2 regions of the Bacillus shivajii genome follow, and region 1 is predicted to be linked to the other one. Evidence: riboswitches for the same ligand, from Rfam matches in the RefSeq annotation. Region 1 holds a riboswitch; the other holds the start of a gene.

Region 1 (8,191 bases):
ATTCTCTTACATTAATAAAAACGCCTCCCCCCAGCACATGAAAGCTTTCCTGCACCGGGGAGAGGCCCTCAAAAAGTTATTTAACAATATCTACGAAAATATCATCGATAGATGGTTCCTCTTCAATTAATCCGAATTCTTTCATCCAATCAATTGTTTCTTGCCACACCGCTTCATCCTGACTACCGAACCCTTCCTCAGACGCCATTTTTGGCAATAATATTTCGAGACTTTGCTGCTCAACTTCTTCAATTAAAGGGAAGTTCGCTTCGTCTTGGTTACTTAATAACACTTCTAGAGCTTCTTCCGGATGGTTTTTCATAAATTCATATCCTTTCGTTGCCCCACGCCAAAACGCTTCAATCACATCTTGCTGCTCTTCCCACGTTTGGTCATTCGTTACGAAAACCAATTCATAAAAACTCGGAACCCCATAATCTACTGGATTAAAGTAGTTGGGCTCATACCCTTCATGTCTTAATACTGGTACTTCATGATTAATATATGCTCCAATCACAGCATCAACATTCCCACTTACAATTGATGAACCTAACTCAAAACCAACATCAACCATTTGTAATTCTTCAAAGTTTCCCCCATCATTTTGAAGCATTGTTTTTAGAAGTGGTTCGTTTAATGGAATTCCAGGATATCCGATTTGTAAACCAGTTAAATCTTTCGGCGACTCAATTCCTTCATCATCTAAATAAACGATATGATTTAAAGGAGAACGAACAACTGCTCCAACTGATTTCACCGGCACATCTTGGTTAGCGCGAGCCATAACAACATCTGGTTGATAGGAAATCCCCAGCGTCACTCTTCCTGCTGCTGCGAGATTAATAGGGTCTGTCGGGTTTGCCGGAAACTGAATATTTACTTTCACACCTTCTTCTTCAAAATAACCGTGTGCCTTTGCCACATATAAATAGCTATGTACAGCGTTTGGGTACCAATCGAGCATAAGGTCAATTTCTGTTATTTCTTCATCCGCTTCATTTCCTCCACACGCCGCAAGAGTAGCGATAACCGCGACAATAAAACTACTTAATAACCATTTCTTCATCCTGTTTTCCTCCATTTTAATGTAATCTTTTCTAGTAAAACGACAAGTAAAAATAAACTAATTCCAATTGCTGATAATAATACGATTGGCGCAAAAACGCCTGCTCCATCAAACTGTGTCATCATTCTTCGACTAAAATAGCCTAAACCAGCTTGTGCGCCTAACCATTCTCCGATCGCCGCACCGATAACACTCAGTGTTACAGCAACTTTTAATCCTGAGTAAAAATGTGGAAGTGCCGATGGAATATAAAGTTTTAAGAAAATATCTTTCTTCTTTGCTCCCATTGTTAACAGAAGTTCTTTTAATTCTTTACTGCTTGAGCGTAACCCATCAAAAGTATTTACTGTAATCGGAAAAAATGTAATAAGAACTGTGACAATAACTTTACTCCAAATCGAGTAACCGAACCATAAAACAAAGATCGGTGCCAAAGCAATCACAGGAATCGTTTGTGATGAGATTATAATCGGGTAAAAGGCTTTTTCTGCGGCTTTACTAAGGTTCATCCAAATCGCTAAGCCAACACCCAATACAATTGATATGAAAAGACCGACAACAATAATCGTCAACGTTGCAGGTAAATGGACAAAAAATAACGGATCCCTTAATTCCCAGAGCTTCAACATGATTTGGGTTGGTGCTGGTAATATATAAGCCATATCCAGCAATCTCGCGCCCAACTCCCAAATAATTAGAATAATAGCCACAAGAATGAATGAGACACTATAATCCTTCCAATTCCTCATGCTTTCAACCTCGGTCGTAGTTGATCTAGTAAATAATGTTTCAATTCAACAACAGATGGTTCACTTAAATCATGAATCGATCTTGGGCGCTTTGTCGGAACGTAAACCTCTTGAAGTTGCTGAACAGGTGTTTCTGTAAGAATGAACACTCGGTCTGATAAAAATAACGCTTCATCTACATCATGGGTAATGAATAAAACCGTTTTTTGCCACTTTTTCCATTGCTCTAATAACCATTCTTGCATGGATATCCTAGTTATCGCATCTAAGGCACTAAATGGCTCATCTAAAAGCAAGACATTAGAACCACTTAAAATCGTCCGTAAAAAAGAGACTCTTTGTTTCATACCTCCAGATAAATCACCCGGATATTTGTTTTCGGTACCTTTCAAACCAAACTCTTCTAAAAGGCCTCTTACCTGTTCATGAGCTTGGCGTTTCTTTACCCCTTTTAATTCTAGTGGCAAAGATGCGTTATCAATAATCGTTCGCCAAGGCATGAGCAAATCTTGTTGAGGCATATACCCAACATGACCGAGTCGATCCTCAAACACCTCACCGTTGATCAATATATTACCAGCAGTAGGTTGTTCTAAGCCGGTAATTAATTTAAACAATGTACTTTTTCCTGATCCACTCGGGCCAACGATGCTTACAAACTCACCAGGCTTTACGTCGAGTTGAAGGCTATCAATGATTAATGTAACGTCCTGCCCTTTGTCCTTTGCATAGTGAAAGCTGACACCTTCAAACTGTAATACTGGTTCACTCATCTGTTGGCCACATCTCTTGACGATAAGACATATCCCAAAACATATACTCAAACCGTGTTGTATTTAAGAAGATTTCCTCTAGTTTTACAAGCTCTTCTTCTGGCTTTCCTGCGGTCAACTCGTCAAGTAAATCAATGCACCATGTTGCCAGCTGACCAAATTCGTCAGAGCTATACATTTGAATCCACCCTCCGTAAAATTCATGCTCACTTGCTCCAGGCTTTTCATTCAACTCTTTACCGATTTCCCAGTAGCTCCACATACAAGGCAAAAGAGCGGCGACAAGTTCGGCTAAGCCTCCATTTTGACCGACATGTAACATGTAGTGTGTATATGCAAGCGTTGTTGGAGCTGGTTTTGCTGTTTCGAGCTCTTCTTCACTAATTCCAAACTTTTTTGCGTACTCTCGATGCAAAGACATTTCCTCGTTTAGAGTTGAATCTAACAAGTTAGCAAACTTCCCCATCGTCTCAACATCTTTTGCCTTCATTGCACCAATTGCAAATAGTTTCGCATAGTCAATTAAATAAAGATAATCTTGGATCATAAAAAATCGGAATTTGTCCTTTTCTAACGTTCCTTCCCCAATCCCTTGCACAAATGGGTGGGCATGGTTTTTACGCCAAATCGGTTTCAAGTTTTCGTGTAATCGTTCACTAAATTTCATGCTTTTTCACTCCTTTATTTTTTAATGACTCTAACTATCGTTAAAACATCATAAACAAAACTTGGCTTATCGCCAAGTCCTAATGGCGACAGCCTTAGTTGCCACAAGCATAACTCCATTGATTAAACTTCGAGTTGCGACGAGTAACCGCAGGAGCACAAAGCAACAGCTTCGTCGAAATAACTCCGACCTGCGACGAGTAAACGCAGGAGCAGTTACTTTAATCCTTTAGCAAAGTTAAAAATTCTTAAAGTGTGACAAAAAATAAAACCACTCCTATAGCAAGAAGTGGTTAAAAAACTTAATAAATTTTTGCACGTATATTGAAAAAAATACACGTCATTCATTTATCATATTACACTTCTTCCCTACGCTAGTACGAACTAGATCAGGTTAAAAGGGTTAAGACCTGTCGTCTCTCTCAGCTTCGATAAGCACCCCTAGAGTGATTCTATTTAATTTTCGAAATCATTAATCTATGAATATTTGTACCATACTTATATGGTTTAATCAACAACTGAAGAAAATATATGACAGTCCCCCAAAAAGTATAACCATTAATTTCTAGATGCTTCCAGGTGCCAGGCACCTGGAAATTTTATGGAATCAACTAGAGGACCTGTAGAGGGTTTAACGGTTATAAATAGAATTTCTTATTTATTCAAAACTTCTTTCCAGCTCATCGACTAAGGTACCGACGTAAGCTACGGCTTTTTTAATCGGATCAGGTGTTGACATATCGACGCCAGCTAGCTGCATAAGCTCGAGTGGTTTTAACGTTCCTCCAGCTTTTAAAGCAGAAATCCATCGATCAACAGCCGGTTGCCCTTCTTCCTTGATCGTTTGCGCGGCTGCTGTTGAGGCGGTTAACCCTGCAGAGTACGTATATGGATATAGTCCCATATAATAATGAGGCTGGCGCATCCACGTTAACCCTGCCCCGTCATCGATTTCAACCGCATCGCCCCAAAATTGCGACAACAACTCCTTTTTTTGCTCACATAGAAGTTTAGCCGTAATTGGCGTTCCTTCGTCTGCTAAGTCGTACACACGACGTTGAAGCTCGCCTTCTAAAATATGAGTGACAAAGTTGTGATAATACGTTCCTAAGGACTGGAGAATGACCCACCGGCGCATTCGATCATCATTTGGCTTCGCTAAGATGTGCTGGCTTAATAACATCTCATTCATTGTTGACGGGGCTTCTATAAAATATCTAGACGGACGAGTATTCGAGATGTTTTGATAACGACCAGCTAACCGGAAGTGACCGGCATGACCTAGTTCATGCGCAAGCGTAAACGCATTTCTCATCGAATCACTCCACGTCATTAAAATATACGGGTGAACACCATAAGGACTTGAGCAGAACGCTCCAGAACGCTTTCCGACGTTGTCAGCACGATCAACCCAGCGACTGTGCACTCCTTGCTTCATGATCTCCATATATTCAGGCCCCATCACTTCAAGTGATTCTAGGACAAGCTTTGATGCTTCTTCATACGTAATTTCAGGTTCAAATTCTGGATCAAGTGGCGCTTTCAGATCACTAAATTTCATTTGTTCCAACCCGAGAACACGTTTTTTCAACTTCGCATAACGGCGCATATGTGGCGCAAGCTCCGTTTGTATTGTATCTAACTGATTATGATACATCTCTTTCGTGACTTGTTGCTCATGAAGGAGCATATCTGTAACTGAATCATAGTTTCTAAGGCGCGCTTCAACGACTTGTTTTTTCACTTCTGTCGCATATGTCGCAGCATACGTATTTTTATACTGCTCTAGTGTCGCAACAAACGAGTCATACGCGTTTCGACGTAGCTCTGTATCTGAAGAGCCTTCGTAATTAGGAAATGAATTAAACGTTAACGGATGTTCTTCACCGTCATCTGTCGTAAAAGAAGAAAACTGCATGTCTGACGTCTTGCTACGTTCATAAGTCATATAAGGTGCATTCATCACTTCACTAAAAGCGGCTAGTACTTCTTCTGCATCAGAACTAAGCTTATGAGGCTTCATTTCCAATAAATCCGACAATGTTTTTTCATACTCCTTCAACCCTTCTTCTTGCTCTATGTAATTTTCAATCTTTTGATCATCGAGTTCAAGGATTTCAGACCGGATAAATGATGTACTTGCATTGACTTGGGACATAAGTGAGCCGACTCGGGCGGAATTCGCTTGATTGTTTGGATCTGTCCCATCACCAGATTGACGAAGATGAGCGTATGTCATCACACGCATGACACGTTCTTGCAGTGCATCTTTTGCTTGTAAACAATCTAACAGTACCACTGCACTCTCTCCAAGTTTCCCTTTATATTTCGTCACCATTTCAATATCGCTTTCAATGGCCTTTAATTCACTCTCCCAAGCTTCCTCTGTTGCAAATAAGTCCGCTAAGTTCCATGTTTGTTCAATAGGAACTTCAGACCTCATTAACGTCTTCCCCATTCATATCATTCCTTTCTCATATTTTGAACCTGGATTATTTCGGATTCCGAAGGTTATTTCTATTATAAAGGAGAACAGGCGCTATTAAAATATAATCGAAAGAATTTTCGATAAATTCATCTAAAGAAGAATTTCTCGTATTGAATCCAACTTACGTGACAAATTAATAGTCAAAAGAAATTTTATTTTTCTAGAAGGAGCAACAAACATGAACAGTTCCCAAACATATGAAAAAAGAAAAGCACATTTTTTCATAATGGCATTAGTCGCTTCTAATATTTTGTCAATTTTACTTGGGATCGCTTACTTAGTCATAAATGATTATCATAAAATGTGGAATATTTACGGGGGGGGTTTCCTATTTACACTACTTTTCAATATCATCGTAACCCTATATAAAAGTGGAATAAGAGGCATGGACTATCTCTATTTACTTTTTACAATCGTTGCCATGATTACCATTCCAATTATGAACAAACGGGCATCGATCGATATTTCGAATATGTCATCTCAAAGTGTTGTGTCCATCACTTTGATTTTTTCTCTATTTGCATTAGGTGCTGTCGTATCTATCCTAAAATTGCGTGACAAAACGAATGGTAAATACAAGAGAAATAGTCGAATGAAAAACGCAACGAAAACGGTATTGAAGGTCGAATGCCTCATAGCTTTAAGCATTTTTTTATTACTGGGGGTGTATTTATCCTACCAACTATTAAGAGGAAAAAGCGGTAACTTCATTGAAATGGGTTTACCTCAGCACTCACTATTTTTAAGTTTTATTTTTCTTGCGGCGAGCGTGCTCATGTTAAACATGTTTTCATCTAAGACCTCATTATTTCTAAAAATATTTATTTCCACTATTGGAATTGCCTTAACCGTTATTTTCAGTTTACCGCTTGTAACGACATTATTTGCAATCGATGATGTAGAAGCTCACTATATAAAAGCTTTTGATCAAAAAACAGAAAACATCATTCCTGAAGATAAACATATTAACGTTTCCAATATACACTTTTCTCTCCCAAAATATTTCTTCGGCACACCATCTGGTGAATATCGTGTAATGGAAGATGTTCTTTTTTATGAAGGAAAAGCTGGTGTAGACAAGGGGATTTCACTACATTTCGATGCGTATTTGCCACCTGAAAACCGTACAGATTTACCTGGTAACAACTCTGTGTTATTACGTATCCATGGCGGCGGTTGGACAGCCGGAGATAAAGGATCTTTAAATAACATTCAAGTGAGTAAGCACTTTGCAAGTCAAGGATACGTTGTTTTCGATGTACAACACGGACTTAGTCATGAAGAGAAATTTTTTAAATTCCTCAGTGTACCTGGGCACACGGTTGCTGGATTTACAATTGATGATATGGTACGCCACATCGGTATCTTTACTGATTTTTTAGTGGAAAACCACGATACATTTGATGCTAATCTAGATTCTGTCTTTATATCAGGGAGCTCTGCAGGCGGGCAATTAGCAAATGCTGTCGGATTAGGAATAGCAACTGGAAAATATAATGACTTAAATCCGAACGTTCATGTAAAGGGTATTATTCCTATTTATCCCGCAAATGGATTAGCGCCACTTCTCGGAATAGAAGGCGAAGAAGAATTGTCAGAACCTGCACTCTTAGTAGATGAAAATAGCCCTCCTGCATTAATATTCCAAGGAACACACGATGGCCTTGTTGACGAGAGCATTTCAAAAAAGTTCGATCAAACGTATGATGAAAACGGAAGTGGAAATGCAGCCTTAATTTTAATGCCATTTGCAGGCCATGCAAGTAACTCGTACTTTTCTGGTTACTATAATCAATTGTTTATGTACTATATGGAACGTTTCATGTATCAGTTTCAGGAAGGATAGCATTTATGAAGGTTGATCGGTTCTTTTGGGAGGTTTGTTCGTGAGTATGATTTGTTCATGATTTTCTCAATTCACCAAGTTTTTTCGGATTACTTGCGACTTCCTTCCTTCACTTGCGACTCTCCTACTCGTGCAACTTCACCGATTTAATTACCTCCCCATGTTTTACTAGTGAACCTTTACTACATCCATCTATATGAATCAATTTCATCATTCCGTTTTTTGCGCAATGAAACGAATGCTATTAAATTTTTCCCATTAAATGTACGTTTTATTTGTACTATCAGAATTTAATAATTTATGGTCGATAGTATAACTGCAACTAAGGCTTTCGCCATTTAGACTTGCACTAAAGCATAAGAGCTTCTAAGTAAGCACACTTCGCTTACTAAGAAGCTCTTTAACGAAAAGCCAAGTTTTGTTTATAAGTGAACGTAACTAAAGACGGCGACTCCCAGAGAATCAGCGACGAGCAATACTTCTTCGAACTGCTTCGAGCTGCGACGAGTAACCGCAGGAGCAACGAGCATTTGCTTCACCGAATATTCTTCGAGCTGCCTCGACGCATCCACTTCCAAGAAGAGCTTGAAGAGGAAGAGGCAC
Region 2 (8,191 bases), 2.1 Mb from region 1:
TTTTTTCCAAGCTTTTACTTTTGGATTTTGTACCGATTCAATGATTTCCATGTCGTTCGTCCTTTCTTAAAGCAATTTCGTTAATTGAAAGTATGTATTCACTTTAGGTATCACCTTTTCCTAAGTTCACTCGATTGCTATCCTTGTTATCTTTTATATCCACTACGACGGTTTCTATAACTTGTTATGAACACCATAATCATTGGATAACGGCTTTCCATATCGTTTGCACACTTCTATTAGCTCAATACCCATTCATGATGACCTTCTACCTTTGTTTTCCAACTAAGTAAGTTCCATAAACCTCTCATGGTCCTTCTGACTTGCCTTTCCACGGTCAACGTAAGCATAAGTTTACCAAGTAAAACAAATATTGAATTCTATGTCATAATCTTACCCTATAACATACATACTATAACAGATTAAATGGCCAAGTTCGATATTGGCTGTCGATCGATAATATAAGAGGAAAGGAAGATTTCACATGAGCTTTAACTTACGCGGAGCAATTATGCAAAACGTGCAAGGCAGTAACCAAGAAGAAGTAGAAGCAACAATTGTGGATGCAGTGCAAAGTGGAGAAGAAAAAATGCTTCCTGGTTTAGGCGTTTTATTTGAGGTTTATTGGCAAAATGCAAGTGATCAAGAGAAGCAAGAAGTCATTAACCAAATTTCTCAAGGCTTGCAAAAATAAACATTCTCGCTAGAGGGAGAACGTAAATTTTAAGATAAAAGCTGACCCGATTATAAACGGATCAGCTTTTTCTTATGGTCTATTGAAATGTAATTTCGTCCACTGTTTTACGGTCAAGCTTTTTAATGACTTCTACAATAAGCTTGACTGCGTTTTCGAAGTCATCACGATGTAACATCGCAGCATGTGTATGGATGTAACGTGTTGCAATTGTAATCGATAATGCAGGTACACCATTTGCTGTTAAGTGAATCGCACCAGAGTCTGTTCCTCCACCTGGGACGCTATCAAACTGATAAGGAATTTCCTTATTATCAGCAGTTCCTGTTACGAAGTCACGAAGTCCTTTATGAGATACCATTGATGCATCATACATAATGATTTGTGGCCCGTCACCCATTTTAGCAAGTGCGTCCTTATCAGTTACTCCAGGTGTATCTCCAGCAATTCCTACATCAACAGCAAAGCCGATGTCCGGCTGAATGTGGTTTGCAGAAGTTTTTGCTCCGCGAAGACCTACTTCTTCTTGAACCGTTCCAACACCATACACTGTATTCGGGTGCTCTTCATCTTTTAAGCGGCGAAGTACTTCGATAGCGATCGCACAACCGATACGGTTGTCCCACGCTTTCGCCATTAACATTTTTTCGTTTTTCATGACAGTAAAGTCACAAACTGGTACGACAGAATCGCCAGGGCGAACACCGAACTCCTCAGCTTCTTCACGACTTGTAGCACCGATGTCGATAAACATTTCTTTTTTATCAACGGATTTCTTCCTTTGCTCTGGTGGTAAAATGTGTGGTGGTTTTGAACCGATTACACCAGGAACATTCCCGTTACGTGTCATGACCGTTACGCGTTGAGCAAGCATGACTTGCTCCCACCATCCACCTACACATTGAAACTTTAAGTAGCCACGGTCATCAATGTTTGTTACCATAAATCCAATTTCATCTAAGTGGCCGGCAACCATGACTTTCGGGCCGTTTTCGTCTCCTGTTTTCTTAGCGATTAAGCTTCCTAAGTGATCTGTTTCCACTTCGTCCGCAAATGGCGAAATGTAACTCTTCATCACTTCGCGTGCTTCACGCTCATTACCAGGGATCCCATTTGCATCTGTTAGATCCTTTAGCATCTTCAACGTATTATCCATAACCTTATGTACCCCCTATTTCTTATACTCCTACCAAAAATATATTCTGATAGTATAAAAAGTTAAAAAATTATGTCACTTTTATCATTATAACGGCTTTTAAGTATAATCTCAATTTTCGTTTTTGAGTGCTTTTTGAGTGCCAGGCACCTTTATAACTGAATTTGTATCATTATACAGACAGTTAATATCCAGAGTCTTGACGCTCATGGTTAATTTCATTTTTTTCTTCGTAAGCAGAAATGATGTCTTGTTCTGTAAACCCTAACACAGAACCTAAAGATAAATAGGTGTGAAATAATTGTTCAAAGCTTTTTCGATCTCCTTCCTTTCTCAACGTTCCAATTGACTCAATCACTGCATAAAAATAAGGTACAAGGCTCTGTCCTTCTTTTTTTCCTTCCTCAGAAAATGGAATAAGTGGTTGATCTTCATAACCGTATTCGAGGCCGACTGATAAAATAAAATGAATTCCGTCAACATACTCTTCTAGAATGGTTGTTTGTGGTGACGGTCCTTTTTCACTCCAAAATTTAAAGCAGCGTGTTTCATTGGCAAGTTCGGAAATCTCAACGTGTAATGCCATCAGCTTCCGGTCTAATAACGATTCCGTTTGTAAGCGATGCTTTTCTTCAATATAAGTATCCAATTCTTTTTGCTTTTTATATAACTCAGTAAAATTCATTGTTTCACACCTTTAATCAATTTTTGTTTTTATTTGAATGGATTTCATAATTACGTTTTTTTCGCAGTGAAACGAATGATATTATAAATACTTCATTAAATGTACGTTTGTACTATCAGAATTTATTAATTTATGGTAGATAGATAAGTGCTTCTGCGCCGCTACGCTTGCTCGTCGCAGGTGAAGAGTACTAAGAATCTCTTTAACGATAAGCCAAGTTTTGTTTACACTATAAGAATGTATAAAATTTTAGCTAAGGAGCAATTTCGACGTAGTGAAAATTTCTTTGTGTATAGTATAAGTGCAACTACGCCTTTGTCTTCGCCTTAAAGGCTCACCAATCGGCGAGTTTTCTTTAGAAGTGAACGTAACAAAAGGCGGCGACTCCCGGAGGATCAGCGCAGTCTGAAGATCCACTTAGGCGAAGATTTGTTGAGCCTAAGTTAGCTGAAGACAAGCCCTCGGGAAAGCGTCCGTCTGAAGTGAAGTTCACACTCATCATTCGAAATTTCGCATCATATTTTGAGTTATGAAATTGATTCATTTGAAAAAATCCATCCATTATTATAACAAAGAAAAAGTTTCATTTTGAAACCATATCACAAATGACTCGTAAATATATAATAAGTGGACTTTATTTAGATTTTAATGATACAAAAAAGGGAATATAATGACTAGTAACTAATTGATTGAGAGTAGTAAAATAGTGTGCACATAAAAGGATCAACAAATGCCACATAAGGAGAGATAACAATGACTGTGATCTTATTTCGATTGTTCCTTCTAATAGCCATAGGGATCATTATATACAGTGCCATTAAATATTGGCTTGACCCACGCAGGAAGCTCGAATCAGCCCATCGTAATGGTGAGTTTTATTTGCTTGATGAGCCTAGTAATGTACGAAAAAATTTACTGTTCACATACGGAACGGTCATGTTTGAAGGAGAGAAATTCCTTGGAACAACTGATGAGTCATTTGAAGTTACATCGATTATGATCTGGACAGAGGATAATGATCGGTTGAAAGGACTCACGAAAAATGACTTTAAATTTATTGAAAAAGAAATATTAATCCGTTATCCAAAAGCAAAAATCGAATGGAAACGTCCGATCAGCGATTTACTAAAGAAGATGAAAAATGAGGAACGACTTTCATTAAAAGAATAAACAAGGGCTACCCTATCAAGCTGTAAAAGATCAATCAGGATATCGAGAAAACTTGATACGATCCAGCCCTTTTTTGTCATGTTACTGATGGGTTCATATAAATATTAAAGATAACAAAGATGATAATGATAGGCAAAATAATTGCTAATAAATTACATACAACTCCGGCAATCGCTATATACTTTCCTTTCTGAGCGGTCTTTTTCGTCTCAAGCAGAGCGATAACACCTAATATCATGCCTAAAAGGCCTAATATCATTCCGATCCAAACAAAAACGATGAACAAAAGAGCAATGATTCCAACTACTAAAGAAACGACAGCCTTTGTATTATTTTTTTCTATTTTTCCTACTTGAAAGCCAGTCACCTTCAGGCCCCTTTCTTCTCAAACTTAATTGAATGATTAAGTGAAAAATGATCTTTTCTTGCATCATTTCATACATATACAAGCGTTGCAATGATATGCACTACAGCAAATAAAAGTTATAGTCAGTACCGATTGAATGATTCTGATATAGGAGGAAGAAATGAATACTCATAAATCAATCAGCTGTGATCATTGTGCAAAAAAATTGACGTATCGTACTGATCTCGTTGTGGCAACAGTTTTTCTAGCGGTCGTCCCGTACTGTCACAATTGTTTTGTTAAGAAAATTAAAGGTATGTCTACACTACTTGTGGATAACACACCAGTGAATGGCACAGCCTCGAACGTTTTTTCCGTTTTAGCACTCATTTTTTTACCTCTTTTATTTTTCATCGATTCGCCAGTTAGGTGGGGATTTATAGCGCTTATTCTCCTCTCTCTTGGGTATAGAGCTTATTCTTACTTTGCATATGAACGTCACTTACATTAAGATTAAAATCAATGACTTTACAAAACAAGTTTTTTATCGTTAGAATATAAATAACAACATTATAACCGTAATTCGCACTAGGGGTGCTATAACGCTGAGAGACAGGTGAAATTCCTGTTAACCCTTTGAACCCGAACTAGATAATACTAGCGTGGGGAAGTGCCAGTGACGTCATATGAATATGATACGTTTGACTATCACTGCATTTCCTTGTGGAAGTGCAGTTTTTTTATTGCCCTTTAAGCGAAAATACGGAACGATGTTGAACATATTTTCAAGGAGGAATATTTTCATGCAAGGATTAAGTTGTGGAACTAGTAGAATTGTTGGATGTCGTTTTTCCGTTTATCCAATGACCGACAGATTTGTTGATGTCATTAAAGGAGCGCTAACGGAAGTTGATACGAGCAAAGTATGGATGAAAACAGATGATGTAAGTACATGTATTCGCGGAAGAAGTGAACATGTTTTTGATGTAACAAAAGCGATTTATGTTCATGCTGCAAAAACGGGTGTACACGTTGTCTTCAATGGAACATTTTCAATTGGTTGTCCTGGTGACTCTGATGGAGATACGTACATGTCAGAAGATGATGTCAGGTTAAACGAAGAAGCATCTCAACAAGAAAATATAGAAGTAGCTTCGCAATTTGCCCTCTATCCGATGAATAACGAAAATTATATGCAAGTCATTGCAGACCAGATTGGTATTGCTAAGGAGCACGGGACATTTACAAAAGGTGTTCATTACGCTTCACGCCTTGACGGTGATGCAAATGATGTTTTTAAAACGTTAGAAGAAGCGTTTGTCAATGCTTCGAAAACAGATGAACGTAGCCATGTGACGATGACAACAGCAATTTCAGCGAACAGTCCATCAAAGAAAGATAAATAAGGGGGACAAGTGTCATGACGAGTAAATGGAATTTACGTGAAATTGTCCTTATGTCGATATTAGGTGTCGTCTTCGGAGTTATTTATCTCCTTTTTTACTTTTTCGGTCAAGGCTTAAGAAATGTGTTAACTCCATTTGGCCTTGGTCCATTTGGCTACGAAGTGATTTTTGGGATTTGGTTCATCGTTTCGATCATTACAGCTTATATTATTCGAAAACCAGGAGCTGCACTTATCTCAGAGACAATTGCTGCTACGATTCAAGTATTAATCGGAAGCCCTGCAGGACCGCGACTGATTATCACAGGAATTATCCAAGGACTAGGTGCCGAAGCCGTGTTCGCTGCAACAAAATGGCAAAACTACACAACAAAAGTTCTCGTTTTAGCCGGAATGTCTGCGGCTATTTTCAGCTTTGTATGGGGATGGTATATCTCAGGTTTTGCTGCATTATCTACTGAACTTGTAACAGCGATGTTTATTGTCCGTCTCATTAGTGGTGCACTTCTAGCTGGTTTATTAGGTAAATACATTAGCGATCAACTTGCCAATACCGGTGTACTACGAAGCTATGCTCTTGGGAAGGAGTGGAAAGCACAACGTGAAAACAAAGCATCTTAATAAAGAAAGTCCTCTCATTTCTGTAGAGGACTTCTCTTTTGATTATGACTCTCAAAAAAATCCGACGATTAAAAATATGAATTTACGAATCGAAAGAAATGAAACGGTTCTCCTAATGGGACCAAGTGGCTCAGGAAAAAGCACGCTAGCCCTTTGTTTGAATGGATTATATCCAGATGCTGTAGAAGGTTGGAAAAAAGGGAGTATTTATTATAAAGGAGAAAACATTGAGTCATTTGAAAAAGGTGTATTAAATAAGAGAATCGGTGTGGTCTTCCAAGATCCTGAAAGCCAATTTTGTATGGTAACTGTCGAAAACGAACTTGCCTTCACAATGGAAAACATCCAAGTTCCTCGTGAAGAAATGAAGCCACGCATTGAGAAGATCGTACGTCAAGTGGGGATTGAATCATTACTAAAAAGGCCAATCCATGAACTTTCCGGTGGACAAAAACAAAAGGTTGCTCTTGCTTCTGTCCTTCTTTTAGAACCGGAATTAATCATTTTAGACGAACCGACAGCAAACTTAGACCCCTATTCACGTAAAGGGTTTATTGATTTGATCGGTCAATTAAAAGTAAATCATCATTTAGCCGTTCTCATTATTGAACACCAGCTTGACGACTGGCTATCATTTACTGATCGTGTCATATGCCTAAGTCATCAAGGGGAAAAAATTGCAGAAGGAGAGCCTGGCTCGATCTTTTACAAAAATGCAGATTTGCTCCTAAAAGAAGGAGTTCATTTACCGAAAGTGGTCGAAACGTACTTAAAGCATGGTCAGCCATTTGCTTTTGATGAAAACTATTGCCCTTTATCGGAAAGAGAACTTGCTTTATTTTTTGCTGAGAAAAATAAAGGTTTCAACTTATACGTAAGTCCGTCCAAACCTACCATTAAAGAAAGTTCCCCAATCCTTTCATTGAAAGATGTTTCGTATTCAAGGAAAAAAAAGCAACAAGTGTTACGGGACATAGATATTGATTTTCATGAAGGCGAATTTATCGGCATCGTCGGTGAAAACGGAGCAGGTAAATCAACACTTTTACAAATATTGGCTGGGATTTTAACACCAACTACTGGCTCACGATCGTTACTTGGTAAAGACTTTAAAAAGTGGTCTGAACATGAGTTACGAAAAAATCTTGGGTTTGTGTTCCAAAACCCTGAACATCAATTTATAACGGACACCGTTTATGATGAACTTGCATTTGGTATGAAGTTAAATCGTGATAAAGAGCACGATATTAGAGAAAAAGTTACACATTTACTATCACGATTTCGATTAGAAGGTAAGATGTGGAGCAATCCTTTCGCGTTAAGTGGAGGGCAAAAGCGTCGTTTAAGTGTTGCAACAATGCTTGATGAGACGCCTAAAATATTGCTTTTCGATGAACCGACTTTCGGTCAAGATGCAAAAACGACAGAAGAACTCATGATCATGATCAATTCTTTGCGTGAACAAGGAACAACAATTGTTTTTGTAACGCATGATATGGAATTAGTTGATCGATATTGTGAGCGTGTCATCGTTCTCCATAAAGGAGAGGTTTCCTTTCAAGGGGCCCAAAACAAACTTTGGGAAAATGACGATCTCATTGCAAAAGCACATTTGCGATTGCCATACCGCATTCGGTTAAAAAATGAACTCAACAACGTAAAACGAGAAGCTCGTTCGAAAGGAGTGGATCGAGAACATGTTAGAATCCATTAATCCATCGGTGAAAGCCTTCACTATTTTTATTCCGGGATTATTGTTAGCATTTATTTTCGATCCTGTCACCCCTGCTATTTATTTATTATTTACGATTACCATGACATTCTTATTAAGTAATATCCCCTTTAAGAAGTGGCTTATGATCTTCACACCTTTTGTTTTACTTTCACTTGGTTTTGCATGGATGACTGCATTATACACGGGGGATTCTTTTTCCGGTGGTGAAGTAATTTTGGCGTTTTGGTGGTTCGAAGTCGACTATCAAAACTTGATGGTCGCTATAAGTCTTGGACTTCGTTCATTATGCTTAGTTGCGCTTTCACTCATGTTTGTACTAACAACAGATTCTACGAAGTTCATGCTTAGTCTAATGCAGCAATGTAAACTCCCACCTAAA

What was found. Region 1 has a riboswitch for thiamine pyrophosphate ahead of tenA (thiaminase II). Riboswitches for the same ligand answer to the same signal wherever they lie in the genome.
Region 2: it holds a riboswitch for thiamine pyrophosphate, as region 1 does, so the genes downstream of both, LGQ02_RS15390 (Ykof family thiamine-binding protein) here and tenA (thiaminase II) in region 1, are expected to answer to the same signal.

The regions. Positions count from the first base shown of each region.
Region 1 is NZ_CP084703.1:784,553-792,743, reverse strand. Features, by position in the region: gene LGQ02_RS03820 (ABC transporter substrate-binding protein) at 77-1,066, opposite strand; gene LGQ02_RS03815 (ABC transporter permease) at 1,063-1,815, opposite strand; gene LGQ02_RS03810 (ABC transporter ATP-binding protein) at 1,812-2,588, opposite strand; gene tenA (thiaminase II) at 2,581-3,255, opposite strand; TPP riboswitch at 3,604-3,707, opposite strand; gene pepF (oligoendopeptidase F) at 3,913-5,712, opposite strand; gene LGQ02_RS03795 (alpha/beta hydrolase) at 5,921-7,588, shown strand.
Region 2 is NZ_CP084703.1:3,161,729-3,169,919, forward strand. Features, by position in the region: gene LGQ02_RS15355 (TrmH family RNA methyltransferase) at 1-51, opposite strand, end outside; gene sspI (small acid-soluble spore protein SspI) at 485-694, shown strand; gene LGQ02_RS15365 (M42 family metallopeptidase) at 774-1,850, opposite strand; gene LGQ02_RS15370 (dUTP diphosphatase) at 2,035-2,535, opposite strand; gene LGQ02_RS15375 (sigma-w pathway protein ysdB) at 3,289-3,705, shown strand; gene LGQ02_RS15380 (DUF4190 domain-containing protein) at 3,782-4,072, opposite strand; gene LGQ02_RS15385 (hypothetical protein) at 4,233-4,562, shown strand; TPP riboswitch at 4,632-4,737, shown strand; gene LGQ02_RS15390 (Ykof family thiamine-binding protein) at 4,855-5,457, shown strand; gene LGQ02_RS15395 (ECF transporter S component) at 5,472-6,077, shown strand; gene LGQ02_RS15400 (ABC transporter ATP-binding protein) at 6,058-7,791, shown strand; gene LGQ02_RS15405 (energy-coupling factor transporter transmembrane component T family protein) at 7,775-8,191, shown strand, end outside.